2 regions of the Bradyrhizobium sp. B039 genome follow, and region 2 is predicted to be linked to the other one. Evidence: predicted binding sites of a transcription regulator. Region 2 holds the regulator's gene; the other holds the start of a gene.
The links. The regulator LexA, encoded in region 2, represses DNA repair genes until DNA is damaged. The targets are predictions, from matches to a motif close to TGTTCNNNNTGTGTTCNG.
Positions count from the first base shown of each region.

Region 1 (7,154 bases), 1.9 Mb from region 2:
CGTATCGCAAGGCAGGTCGCGGGCGAAGCCAATGTGCACGAGATGCCGCCGCTGATGGGCGGTGAGGATTTTGCCTATATGCTGGAAGCGCGCCCCGGCGCCTTCATCTTCTGCGGCAACGGCGACAGCGCCGGCCTGCATCACCCCGCCTATAATTTCAACGACGAGGCGATCGTGTTCGGCACGTCCTACTGGGTCAAGCTGGTCGAGGAGTCGCTCGCAGCGTCGTAGGCGCGGCGTCCTTCACCTCGCCCCGCTTGCGGGGCGAGGTCGGATTTTTCGCGAAGCGTAAAATCCGGGTGAGGGGGACTCTCCGCGAGTCCGTCTCTCACCGTGATCGCGGAGGCAGCCCCTCACCCCAACCCTCTCCCCGTAAGAACGGGGAGAGGGAGAGGAGAGGTCTTCAGAAGATTCGCGAGAAGATCACGTAGAGCGTGGCCGACAGCATGATCGCGCAGGGCAGCGTCAGCACCCAGGCCATCAGCAGGTTGCGGATGGTCGCCATCTGCAGGCCCGAGCCGTTCGCGGCCATGGTGCCGGCGACGCCGGACGACAGCACGTGGGTGGTCGAGACCGGCAGGCCGAACACGTCGGCGGCACCGATCGTGGCGGCGGCGACGAGCTCGGCGGAGGCGCCCTGTGCGTAGGTGAGATGGGTCTTGCCGATCTTCTCACCGACCGTGACGACGATGCGCTTCCAGCCGATCATGGTGCCGAGGCCGAGCGCGATGGCGACCGCGATCTTCACCCAGTTCGGGATGAACTTCGTGGCGGCGTCGAGCGAGCCCTTGTAGGCGTTCAGGGTCGCGACCTCGTCCTTGTTGAGATCGTTCTCCTTGTCCTTCATCAGGAAGCGGATCGCTTCCGAGGTCAGGTACATGTCGTTGCGGGTGTTGCCGACGGCTTCCGCCGGCACCTTGTTCAGCGTGCCGTATTTGGCGACCTGGTCGCCGACATCCTTCACCAGCACGGCGAGCGAGGGATAGGTGCCCTCGTTGATCTGATGCAGCGCGATGTACTGCGTCACCGCCGGACGGGGATCGCCGATGATGCTGTGCCCGGCGCCCTTGGCCGAGATCACCCTGGCGGCGGCATCCGAGGTCTTCTGGAACTGGGCGACCTGGGATTCCGGCAGAGCGCGGTTGAGCGCGTAAGCGGTTGGAACGGTGCCGATCAGGATCAGCATGATCAGGCCCATGCCCTTCTGGCCGTCGTTCGAGCCGTGCGCGAAGCTGACGCCGGTGCAGGTCAGGATCAGGAGGCCGCGGATCCAGAGCGGCGGAGCCTTGTTGCCTTCGGGCGCGGCGTACAGAGCCGGGTTGCGCACGATGAACTTGAGCACCAGCAGCAGCACGGCGGCGCAGGCGAAGCCGACCAGCGGCGACAGCAGCAGCGCGTAGCCGATCTCGGTAGCCTTGCTCCAGTCCACGCCCGAGGTGCCGTCGCGGCCGCGCATCACGGCGTTGGCGATGCCGACGCCGATGATGGAGCCGATCAGCGTGTGCGAGGACGAGGCGGGCAGGCCGAAATACCAGGTGCCGAGATTCCACAGGATCGCGGCGATCAGCAGCGCGAACACCATTGCGAAGCCGGCGCTGGAGCCGACCTGGAGGATCAGCTCGACCGGCAGCAGCGAGACGATGCCGAAGGCGACCGCGCCGGAGGACAGCAGCACGCCGAGGAAGTTGAAGAAGCCCGACCACATCACGGCGACTTCAGCCGGGAGCGAATGGGTGTAGATCACGGTCGCCACCGCATTGGCGGTGTCGTGGAAGCCGTTGACGAACTCGAAGCCGAGCGCGATCAGCAGCGCGACGAACAGCAGGATGTAGGGCAGGAAGGTCGTGACCCGCGTGCCGGTCGCGTTGACGTCGGCATAGATGCTGTAGGCGACGAACAGCAGGCCCGCGGCGAGGATGCCGAAGAACAGGATCATCGTCAGCGGATTGAAGCCCTTGTCGAGATTTGGCCGCGAGGCCGGCTGGATCGGCGCGGGATCGGCTACCGCGCGGTCGAATGCTACATCGGTCATGTCTGGACGCCCCTTAACTTTCAGGTAAGGGTATTGTCCGCGATGGATTTGAAGGCTGGATGACAAGCGGTGGTTGAAAGGCGTTTTCCCGCCCGTATTTAGGCGGCGCGCGCGGATTTCCTCTGCAGGCTGGCGGCGATCTTCAGGTCTTCGACAAAGCGCTGATATTCCAGCACTTTGGCTTCCGGGTCGGGCAGTCGCAGCAGATAGGACGGGTGCACCGTCACCAGCGCCTTGCGGCCGTCGGGAAGGTCGATGAGCCGGCCGCGGGTCTTGCCGATTGGGGTGATCTTGCCGAATACGCTTTGCGCGGCGGTGGCGCCCATCGCGACGATGAGCTCGGGCTGGATTGCCGCAACTTCCCGCTCAAACCATGGCCGGCACGCTTTGATTTCCGGTGTTGCCGGCTTCTGGTGCAGGCGGATCTTTCCGCGCGGCACGAATTTGAAGTGCTTCACCGCATTGGTGACATAGACCTTCTTGCGGTCGACGCCGGCTTCCTCCAGCGCGCGGTCGAGCATCTGCCCGGCCGGTCCGACGAAGGGATGGCCGGCGAGGTCTTCCTTGTCGCCGGGCTGCTCGCCGACCAGCATGATGGTGGCGTCTTTCGGGCCTTCGCCGAACACGGTTTGCGTCGCGTCCTTGTAGAGCGGGCAGGCACGGCAATGCGCGGCCTCCTCGCGGAGCGCTTCGAGATCGTTGGCGGCGGCTTTGTGTCCCATGATGGCTTCCGGACGTGGGGAGATCCGTCCGCCGGTCCAGCGTTCGGCATCGGCGAGCAGGGGTCCAAGTATCGATCCAAGTACCGATGCGTCCTGGAGGTTCCTCCGGCGCTTCACCGGCGCGTCGGTCGTCATCAGCCGGCCGGGCTGGAAATGGCGCCGCCAGGTTTCCTCCAGGCGGCCTGGTGCCGGCCACTCCGTCCGGCTGATTCCGGGCGTGAAGGAGATCGCGTGACCATTCCAATGGGCACAAACGTCAGGCGTGAGGATCGACCAGGGCATGTCGGCAAAACGACGCGCAAAGAACGGCGCGGCGAATGCGACGATGTAATGCTCCGGCTCGAACCAGGCGGCGTAATGCGCCTTCTGCTCGCGCCCGATCTCGCGGAAGCGGACGAGATCGCGCATCCGCTGTGCATCGCGTTGCACGCTGCCAGCCATCGCGGTTGCCTGCGCCACGTCGGGATCGCTCATCGTTACGAGCAGGTCGTGATCGGCCTTCAACCGCCAGAGCAGGCGATAGAGCAGCGCAAAACGCTCGCCCTCGCGATGCAGGATCGCGATGCGGGCAAGCTCGATGAAATTGGCCGGCACGGTGAACGTGCTCTCGGTCTCGATCGGCGGAAGGCTCGGCGCTTCGGACAGGCCGGGCGGCATCTGGTCTTTCGTCTGGCCTTGCACGTGCCACACCACGTCCGCTGGGGCGACGTGGTGCAGCGCGAATGCGCGTGCGGCTTTACGCCAGCCGTCGAAATCGGTCTCGCTGTCCAGGGTGACGAGGTACATGGCACTCGAATCCTCTTGATTCCGCTCATGAATCCATGGGCGCGCCAATTCGATTGACTCCAGGCGCGCCGTTAGCTTTATATTAGAACATATCATGAACAAATGAGCCAGCCGCTGGTTCTCTTTTTGAGAGCCACCGGCAATCACCTCTGAAGGAGCGGCGTATATGAGCGGCGCACGCACAAGCGCGCTTGCGACCTTGCGCAGCCAGATCGAGCGCATCGAGACGGCGGAGGTCGTGCATCAGCATGATCGCGTCGCGCTTGGCCACGGCGAGGTCGACAGCGCGCTGAAGGGCGGGCTCGCGCGCGCGGCGATCCACGAGGTGTTTTGCGAGGGGCGCCAGGGCGCCGCCGCGACCGGGTTTGTCATGGGCGTTGCGGGACGCGTGACCGCGCGCCGGCCGCTGTTGTGGGTGCGGCAGGATTTTTCGGAACTGGAAGCCGGCGCGCTGTCGATGAGCGGGCTCGCCGAGCTCGGCCTCGACCCGCGCCGCGTGGTGATGGTGCGCGCGGCCGACGTGGAGGGTGCGCTGCGCACTTCGGCCGATGCACTGGCCTGCGATGCGCTCGGCGCGGTCGTGCTCGAGCTCTGGGGCGAGACGCGGCAATTCGATCTCGTGGCGAGCCGCAAGCTGACGCTGGCCGCGCAAGGCTCCGGCGTCACCGGCCTGCTGTTGCGGATGGCCGCGCAGCCGCTGCCCTCGACTGCCGAGACCAGATGGATGCTGCGCGCGGCGCATTCGCCGCCGGGCACGATGTGGAATGCCTGGGGCGCGCCGCGCTTCGATGCCGAGCTGTTGCGCAATCGTCATGGCCCGTGCGGCCGGTGGATCATGGAATGGAAATGTGATGAGTGCCAGTTCAGTGAACCGTCGACGTATTCTCAGCCTGTGGCTGCCGCGCCTGCCCATCGACCGGATCCAGCGGTTCTTCAACGGCGGGCTGGGTAAGACCAAAGCGTTTTCGAGCGAAGTGGGTACCGGTTCGCGTGAAGAAAACGCGTCAAAACAAAAAGACGAGCCCAGCATCGTCGTCATCAAAGAGACCAATGCGCTGGTGATCCATGCGCTTGACGATGCGGCGTCGCGGCTGGGCCTGCATATCGGCCAGCCCCTGGCCAATGCGCGGGCGATGTGCCCGGACTTGCGGGTGTTCGATGCCGATGTCGTCGCCGATGCGAAGACGCTGAGCGACATCGCCGACTGGTGCGACCGTTTCACGCCGCTAGTGGCGCTCGATCCGCCGCACGGGCTGTTCCTTGATATCACCGGCTGCGCGCATCTGTTCGGCGGCGAAGCCGCGCTGTTGCAGACGCTCATTCGCGCGCTCGGCCGACAAGGCTTTGCCGTCAGCGCGGCGATTGCCGGCACCTCGGTCTGCGCGCGGACGCTGACGCGCCAGGTCTCCGGCACCATCGTCGTCGATGGCGGGGAGGCGGAGGCGATCAGCCGGCTGCCGGTGTCCGCGCTCGGCGCGGGCGAGGCCATCACCACCGGCCTGCGCCGTGCCGGCCTGAAGACCATCGGCGATGTCGCATCGCGCGGCGCCCACGAGATCACGGCGCGGTTCGGCGCGCGGTTCTCCACGCTGCTCGCGCACGCGCTGGGGCAGGGCGATGCGCCGATCAATCCGCGAAAGCCGCTGCCTGACTACATCGTGGAGAAGCGCTTTGCCGAGCCGATCGCGACCGACACGATGATCGCGATGACGCTGTCGCGGCTCGCCGACACGTTGATCGCGTCCATGGAGAAGCAGGGCAAGGGCGCGCGGCGGCTGGAAGCCGCCTTCTTCCGCACCGACGGCGTGGTGCGGGCGATCATGGTCGAGACCGGACGGCCGGTGACGCGAAGCGCCGTCATCGACCGCCTGTTCCGCGAGCGGCTCGATGCGCTCGCCGATCCCCTCGATCCCGGCTTCGGCTTCGACATGGTGCGGCTGTCGGCGAGCCGCACCGAGATCGTGGTGCAGGAGCAGCGCGATCTCGACGCCCATGTCCACGACAATGACGAGCTCGCCGCGCTGATCGACCGCATCGCGGCGCGGATCGGCGGAAAGCGCGTCGTCGTGCACCTGCCGCAGGACACGCATGTCCCTGAATGTGCGGTGCTGGCCGCGCCGGCGCAGCATCACCTTGCCGCCGCCATGCAGGCCGAATGGCCGGCGCGCGCCGAGGGCGAGCCGCCGCTGCGCCCCCTGCGGCTGTTCGACAAGCCGGAGCCGGTCACAGTGCCGTTCGCGACCGTGCCGGATGGTCCGCCGCATCAATTCACCTGGCGGCGCGCGAAACACGCGGTGGTGCGGGTGGAAGGGCCCGAGCGCATCGCGATGGAATGGTGGCGTCAGGACGGCAAGCAGTTGACGCGGGATTATTTCCGCATCGAGGATGCCGAAGGCCTGCGCTTCTGGATTTTTCGCGACGGTCTTTACGAGGGAGAGGTGTTCGACGCCGACGGCAAGCCCGCTCCTCCCAACTGGTATGTGCACGGTCTCTTCGCATGAACACGCCTGCTTATGCCGAGATCGGCATCACCACCAATTTCTCCTTCCTGCGGGGCGGTTCGGATCCGCGGGCCTATGTGCACCAGGCGAGCATCCTCGGCATCTCCGCGATCGGCATCGCCGATCACAACACGCTGGCCGGCGTGGTGCGGGCCTACAAGGAGCTCGACAATGACAAGGTGCTGCACAAGCCGAAGCTGCTGATCGGCGCGCGCATCGTCTTCATCGACGGCACGCCCGACATTCTTGTCTATCCGCGCGACCGCGCCGCTTATGGCCGGCTCTGCCAGCTCCTGACCCGGGGCAAGCGCGGCGACGACGTCACGCGGATCGAGAAGGGCGAGTGCCGTCTTGCCTTCTCCGATCTCCTCGCGTTTTCGGAAGGCCAGCTCCTGGTCTTGACCCTGCCGCATCGCTTCGAGCCGGCGCAGGCGCTGGATTTCCTTGCAAAGCTCAAAGCGACCCGCGCCGAGGGCGTGTGGCTGGCGGCGAGCCTGGTCTATCGTGGCGATGACCGACGCCGCCTGGCGCGGCTCGACGATCTCGCGACGACGGCAAAGGTGCCGCTGCTCGCGACCAACGAGGTGCTCTATCACGATCCTGCGCGCCGTCCCCTCCAGGACGTGCTCACCTGCATCCGGGAAAAGACCACGATCGAGGCGGTCGGACGAAAGCTCGAGGCCAATGCCGAGCGCTTTCTCAAAACTCCGCGCGAAATGTCGCGGCTGTTCCGTGACTTCCCCGACGCGATCGCGGAGACCATGCGCTTTGCGAACAAGATCGACTTCTCGCTCGACCAGCTTAGATATCAATATCCGGACGAGCCGGTGCCGCCGGGCAAGACCGCGCAAGGGCATCTGGAGGATCTGACCTGGGCGGGCGTCGATAAATATTTCGCCGGCAAGATCGATGACAAGCTGCGTGCTACGCTCGAGAAAGAGCTCGCGCTGATCGCCGAGCTGAAATACGCGCACTACTTCCTCACCGTGCACGACATCGTCCATTATGCGCGCAGCCAGAACATCCTGTGCCAGGGGCGGGGATCGGCGGCGAATTCAGCGGTGTGCTACGTGCTCGGCATCACCTCGGTCGACCCGACCAAGGTCGATCTCT
Region 1 is NZ_CP152416.1:2,967,824-2,974,977, forward strand. It holds gene AAFG50_RS13900 (M20 aminoacylase family protein) at 1-231, shown strand, start outside; gene AAFG50_RS13905 (inorganic phosphate transporter) at 404-2,032, opposite strand; gene AAFG50_RS13910 (UdgX family uracil-DNA binding protein) at 2,131-3,540, opposite strand; gene AAFG50_RS13915 (DNA repair protein) at 3,707-4,492, shown strand; gene AAFG50_RS13920 (DNA polymerase Y family protein) at 4,392-6,041, shown strand; gene AAFG50_RS13925 (error-prone DNA polymerase) at 6,038-7,154, shown strand, end outside.
Region 1: the regulator LexA is predicted to act here: its motif matches at 3,624-3,641, upstream of AAFG50_RS13915 (DNA repair protein).

Region 2 (7,154 bases):
TCACAATACCATTCTGGTTTCTTCAAGGCCGGGACGCCGCGCCGGCGGGTACACCGTAAAAATCCCTTCGCCCGGACCTAAACTTTTGGCAACGTTCCGAAACCGTTTCATGCAAAGCAGGAATCGGTCGATCGCCCGCGCCTCGCAGCTATGCGATTTTAGGATGGTTTTGGAGAGCCGGACGGGTTAGGCGATGAAACAAGGCTTCAAATTCTCGGGAGGATAATAATGAACGAAAAACCCCGCATCCAGCCGGAAAGGAACGTCGAACTCGGCGCCAGCAGCGAGCCGTTCCAGAATCTGCACGAATTCATCCGCAAAGCACGCGCCAACCTCAACCAGAATGCCTGGGACTATATCGTCGGCGCCGCCGAGACCGAGACCACGATGCGCCGCAACCGGATGGCGCTGGACGAGCTCGCTTTTCGCCCGCGCGTGCTGCGCGACGTGCGCAAGGTCGATGGCTCCGTCGAGCAGTTCGGCCGCAGGATGCGCCTGCCGGTGGTGCTCGCCCCTGTCGGCGCGCTCGAGATCTTCAATCCGGATGGCGCCGCGAGCGTCGCGCGCGCCGCCGGCACCTTTGGGGCGGCGCACATGCTGAGCTCGGTGTCCGAGCCTGGCCTGGAGAAGACCGCCGCAGCCGCCCCCGACGCGCTGCGTCTCTACCAGCTCTATGTGCGCGGCGACGACGCCTTCGTCGCCGATGTCGTCAGCCGGGCCGAAAAGCACGCCTACGCCGCCTTCTGCCTGACCGTCGACACCGCCCATTACAGCCGTCGCGAACGTGACATCGCCAAGCGCTACGTTCGCGAGAGCCGCCTGCGCGCCACCGGCGGCGATTTCCAGAAAGGCCTGGAATGGCGGACCGTGAAGATGATCAAGGACAAGTTCAAGATTCCGCTGATCCTGAAAGGTATCGCCACCGCCGAGGACGCCCTGATCGCGCTCGATCACGGCGTCGAATGGATCTACGTCTCCAACCATGGCGGCCGCCAGCTCGATCACGGCCGCGGCGCCATGCATGTGCTGCCTGAGATCGTCGAGCCCGTGAAGGGCCGCGCCAAGATCATGGTCGATGGCGGCTTCGGCCGCGGCACCGACATCGTCAAGGCGATCGCGGCGGGCGCCGACCTCGTCGGCATCGGCCGGTTGCAATGCTGGGCGCTGGCGGCGGCCGGCGAAGCCGGCGTGACGCGGATGCTGGAGCTTCTGGAGGACGAGGTGCTGCGCTGCCTCGGCCTGTTGGGCGCCACCTCGTTCGCCGAGGTCAACAAGTCCTGCCTGCACCAAGCCACCGCAACGAACGCGCCGAGCGTGTTCAGCGCGTTCCCGTTGTTCGACCACGAGCCTTACCGGTACTGATCCGAAAGGACGCAATGACCTCGCTCTCTCCCGGCAGCGCGGATGCGCTTCTGTTCGACCTCGGGCGCGTCGTGCTCGACATCGATTTCTCCAAGGCGATCGCCTGCTGGGCGAGACACGCCGGCTGCAAGCCGGAGGCGATCATTGCCCGCTATGTGCGCGACAGCGAGGCGTATCGGCTGCACGAGGTCGGCAAGATCAGCGACGAGGAGTATTTCGCCTCGCTACGCGCCTCGCTCGGGATCGGCATCTCGGATGCGCAATTCCTCGAGGGCTGGAACGCGATCTTCGCGGGTGAGATGCCCGATGTCGCGGAGCTGTTGCCGCGTGCGGCGAAACAGATGCCGCTCTACGCCTTCTCCAACACCAACCGGCCGCATGTCGACCATTTCTCGAAGGAATACGCCGACCTGCTCGGCCATTTCCGCGAGCTGTACCTGTCGTCCAGCATCGGCCTGCGCAAGCCGGACGCGGCGGCGTTCGACCATGTCGTGGCGGCCATCGGTGTGCCCGCCAGGCGCATCGTGTTCTTCGACGACCTCGCCGAAAACGTCGAGGGAGCGCGGGCGCGCGGATTGACCGCGGTGCATGTGACCTCGCCCCGCGATGTCGGCGACGCGCTCGAGGCGCTGGGAATCTGATCGAGACGCATCGGCCGGCGGGTGAAACCGGGGAGCTCCCGAAACCGATCTGGCCGAGATGAGGAACCAAATCGCTTTGTACATTTTTATACAGAGTTCCGGGAACGGAATGCCCGCTTCCGGACTCTTGAGTCCGTTGGGACTTCTACAGACGGACGTATCATCGTGTTGGGCAAGACCTACCTCACCAAACAAGCCTCTCTTCTGCTCGAATTCGCCAGAACGACTTCGGATGCTGACCTCTCCGCCAAGCTGATCAGCAAGGCCGCCGACCTGAAATCCCAGGCCGATCCGCTGCCCGACAAGGATCAAGGCCCCAAGCCCCCTGACGTGGCTCCCGACGTGGCGCCGGACCTCCGTCCGGACCGCCAGACCGGTCGTTGACCGATGCTGGCCGTGGCTCCCGTCATTGTCGTCCTTGCCATGGCCACGCTCGTTCCCGTCTTTCTCGTCCGTCAGATCATGCCGCGGCAGGGCTGACGGTCCCTCATGACTGGACGGATCAAGCAGGATAAATCCTGATCCGGTCCCATTTTGCTTCATCGCCCGCGCTCGGCTAGAACTCTTGCCGCCCATTCGTCCAGACTTTCCGAGCAGGAGTTTCGCCGTGGCCTTGATGCCGGTTTCTGACGCGCTCGCCGCGGTGCTGGCCGGCGCGGAGCCGCTGCCTGAAGAGATGATTCCCCTCGACGAGGCCTACCACCGCGTGCTCGCACGCGACGTCGCGGCGCGGCGTACCCAGCCGCCCGAGGCGATGTCGGCCATGGACGGCTACGCCGTGCGCGCAGCCGATGCGGCCAGGGTCGACGCGCAGCTCACCATGATCGGCGAGGTCGCGGCGGGCCGGCCGTTCGCGGGAGCGGTCGGCGCCGGCGAAGCGGTACGAATCTTCACCGGCGGCGTCGTTCCCGCCGGCGCGGACGCGGTCGTGATCCAGGAGGATACGGTCGCCGAGGGCAAGCGCATCACGATCAAGGAAGCCGCTATCGCCGGTCGGCACATCCGGCCCGCCGGCGTCGACTTCCGCGAGGGCGACGTGCTCCTTCGCAAGGGAACCCGGCTCACCGAGCGCGACCTCGCGCTCGCCGCCGGGATGAACCACCCGGACCTGCCCATCCGCCGCCGTCCGAAGGTCGCGATCCTCGCCACCGGCGACGAGCTGGTGATGCCGGGCACCACGCCGGGCCCCGGCCAGATCGTCTATTCCAACGGCTATGCCCTGCACGCCCTCGCCCGCCAGGAGGGCGCAGATACCATCGACCTCGGCGTTGCCGCCGATACGCTGGAGGCCACCACAGCCGGCATCCGCCGTGCCCGAGAGAGCGGCGCCGACATCCTGATCACGATCGGCGGCGCCTCGGTCGGCGACCACGATCTGGTCCAGCAGGCGCTGAAGGCCGAAGGCATTGCGATGGCGTTCTGGAAGATCGCGATGCGGCCGGGCAAGCCGATGATGCACGGCCGGCTAGGGGCGATGGGTGTGATCGGCCTGCCCGGCAATCCCGTGTCGTCCTATGTGTGTGGCTTCCTGTTCATGGTTCCGTTGATTCGCGCCCTGTCGGGCCGCGCCGTGATTCACCATCGTCGCGAGCGCGCCGTGCTCGGCCGCGATGTCGGTGCCAATGACCAGCGCGAGGACTATCTTCGTGCGCGCCTGGAGCGGCGCGACGACGGCATGCTTGTCGCCCTTCCCGTCAATCATCAGGATTCCTCGCTGCTTGCGAATCTCGCTGCGGCGCAGGCACTTCTCGTGCGCGCGCCGTTCGCGCCGAAGGTCGAGGCAGGCGCGCCTTGCGAGGTGCTGCGACTGCCCGCCTGAACGCACTGGTCCTGCGCGTTCCGCGAACTTTGTCGCGTTCACGGTAAATTAAGCAGTTGCGGAACACATATCGAACATATAGTGTCCGTTCATGATTTGTTTCGAGCATCTGGCGGCTCGCCGCTGAATTCACCGTCTCGGAATCGAACGACATCAACCGGGGGATTTGGTCGAGATGTTAACGCGCAAACAATACGAGCTTCTGCGATTCATCAGCGAGCGTTTGAAGGAAAGCGGTGTGCCGCCCTCCTTCGACGAGATGAAGGACGCGCTCGACCTGCGCTCGAAGTCAGGCATCCATCGCCTGATCACCGCACTGGAGGAGCGCGGCTTCATCCGGCGCCTGCCCAACCGGGCCCGCGCGATCGAGGTGATCAAGTTGCCCGAGCTGCAGGCCGCCGCTGGCAACCGCCGTGGCTTCACGCCGAGCGTCATCGAGGGCAATCTCGGCAAGGTGCGAGCGAGCTCCAGCGCGGACGAGGGCGAACGCCCCGTTGCGGTGCCGGTGATGGGCCGTATCGCGGCCGGCACGCCGATCGAAGCGTTGCAGACCCGCAGCCACACCATCAGCGTACCGCCCGACATGCTCGGCTCGGGCGAGCACTACGCGCTCGAAGTGCGCGGCGACTCGATGGTCGAAGCCGGCATCCTCGACGGCGACATGGCGCTGATCCAGCGCAATGAGAGCGCCGACACCGGCGACATCGTGGTGGCGCTGATCGACGACGAGGAAGCGACGCTGAAGCGCTTCCGCCGCCGCGGCGCTTCGATCGCGCTCGAGCCCGCCAATGCGGCCTATGAGGTCCGCATCCTGCCGCCCAACCGGGTGAAGATTCAGGGCAAGCTGATCGGCCTGTACCGGAAGTACTGAGTGTGATCCGGACTGGAGGGCCGCGTTAGCGCAAAGTGCGCAGCGGTTTTCCCTCGCGACAAGCGCAGGACGCGCTTGCGCGGAGATCATGCTCAAGCAATCACCTAAAGCGCGCCCCGCCGGTTGGCGACCCGCGCGTTGACGATTGGAGCGGACGATTGTCCGCTCCGGCTGGATAGTCTTTCTGGTTTTGCTCAGATTATCCGGCCCTCCGCTAGCGCTACATCCTCGCCACGCCGCACGAAGCCCTCATCGCTTCGTGGCCCTGGAGATCGAGGAGACAATCAATGCGCAAGATCGTTTTGACGGTGGCGCTGATCGCAGCATCCGCGTCGCAAGCCTTCGCCGCACAGTCGCACCATGCCCGCAGGGCAACGCAGACGACGAGCGAGCAATTGCGCAATGCCCGCAACGCCGTCGCGCAGCCGTCGCAACCCGCCTGGCAATATTCGGGCTGGTCGGCACCTGCTGGTCGCTGACGAAGATGCACGCCAAATGCACGGAAGCGGTTTTTGTTCCTGACGCATTTGAAAAAGATATTGTGATGGCAGCCTGCGGAGCCAAGCCGCAGATTTGCCTACAACCAAGAAGACGCTAACATGCTTCCACTCTGATAGAGGCCAGTGCCTCCGAAGGAGGCGCGGGTCGCTATCCCTGAATGAGGAGCACCCGATGTGTGACTACAGCCTGCATGCCGTCGCGACGCGTCCCGCACAAGTCGGCGAGACGATCGTCACGACCACCTTCCGCGGCACCTCGACGCGCGGCTTCGCCTCCGAGGCCGACATGTCCGTCGCGGTCTGCCTGCTGCCGGGAACGGAGCTCGCCTTCGCCGACAACGTCCGCTACGACAATCGCTGGATCTGGACGCGCACCATCAACTCCCGCGTCGGCAAGTTCGGCAAGATCGATCCGCACATTCCCGATCGCCATCATGACGCGATCGAATTCCCCGACGGCAAATACGTACTCGTGACGCAACTCGTCGAAGGCCAGCGCGCGACCGTGCTGCAATTGCCGGTGACCCAGCCGGCCGGCGAGCGTGAACACAAGCCGGAGATCATCGCTGACAGGCCGACGATCACACGCCTGCCGATCGGCTGATGCACCTCCCCCCGGCGCAGAGGTCGGGGCCGGGATTGAAATTGCCATCGCCGGCCGTGGCCGGCGAGATGGTATGATTTGCGTCTTCCGGAATCCAATCCGCCGAGATCAGGCTCGCACCTGCCCATCGCACGAAGTTTGCGCGGCCCTGCCTGAATTTTGAACGTCCGTTCCGCGGCCAGATCGCCGATGCTGTCAAAGGCTTGAGGCGGCGGACACGTTCGATGAAAACCTTCATTCGCGTCGTTGAACTCTGGGTGCCGGACCGGACGCGCATGCGGCTGGAATTCGGCGGCGGCCTCTACGGCGAAGGGCTGTCTGCGTTCAAGGCCGTGAGCGAGGACTTGCGCTTCGGATACGACGAGGGCCTTCCCGGCAAGGCCTGGGCCAGCGGCCATCCCGTGATCCTCACTAAATTCGCCAACTCCTATTTCAAGCGGACCGACCAAGCGCTCGCGGCCGGCCTCACCTGTGGCGTGGCGGTGCCGGTGTTTTCAGGCGAATTCTTGCAGGCCGTCATGGTGCTGTTCTGCGGCGACGACGAGGCGCATGTCGGCGCGATCGAGCTCTGGCACAACGATCCCGATAGCTCCCACGAGATGGGGCTCGTCGACGGCTACTATGGCACCGCCGACATGTTCGAATTCAACTCCCGCCACACCAGGTTTCCCCGCGGCTTCGGCCTGCCCGGACGCACCTGGAAAGCGGGCCTGCCGCTGATCATCAAGGACCTGCACAACGCCAGGAGTTTTCTGCGCTGGGAAGACGCCGCCGAGGTCGGGATCAATCTCGGCGTCGGCGTGCCCTATCGGACCGGCACCGACCAGACCTGGGTGCTGACTTTCCTGTCCGCACAGGCGACGCCGATTGCGCGACGCTTCGAGATCTGGGTGCCGAACGAGGCCCGTTCGGCACTGGTCTTTCGCGCCGGCGATTGCAGCGCGCAGACAGACCTTGCCGCGCTCTATGCGGACAAATCCATCGGCAGGGGCGACGGCAGCATCGGCGGAGCCTGGGCCACCGGCATGCCCGCGCTCAACGACGATCTCGGGCACGACGGCTCGGCCGCAGCCGCGGAGGCCCGCGCAATCGGACTGAGCCAGATGGTGGCCCTGCCGGTAATCGGGAGTGCTGGGCTCGAAGCCGTGCTGGCCTGGTACCTGTAGCCCGTCCGCTCAATCCTCGGCCTGCATGTCCGCCTCGAACGGCGTCGCGTCCCGGGGGGCGGCCGCCTGCGGCGCAAGGCTCACGCTGAAATCGCCCTCGCCGGCGGTCGCCGGCGACCACGGACGATCGGTGCCTCTCGCTTTCACCGCCTGAACCGCAAAGCCGTCGCCGCGCCGTGTCAGAGCGAGCG
Region 2 is NZ_CP152416.1:4,916,505-4,923,658, forward strand. It holds gene AAFG50_RS22975 (alpha-hydroxy acid oxidase) at 229-1,362, shown strand; gene AAFG50_RS22980 (HAD family phosphatase) at 1,377-2,003, shown strand; gene AAFG50_RS22985 (hypothetical protein) at 2,169-2,387, shown strand; gene glp (gephyrin-like molybdotransferase Glp) at 2,611-3,822, shown strand; gene lexA (transcriptional repressor LexA) at 3,998-4,693, shown strand; gene AAFG50_RS23000 (hypothetical protein) at 4,981-5,172, shown strand; gene AAFG50_RS23005 (hypothetical protein) at 5,366-5,797, shown strand; gene AAFG50_RS23010 (GAF domain-containing protein) at 6,022-6,963, shown strand; gene AAFG50_RS23015 (ComEC/Rec2 family competence protein) at 6,973-7,154, opposite strand, start outside.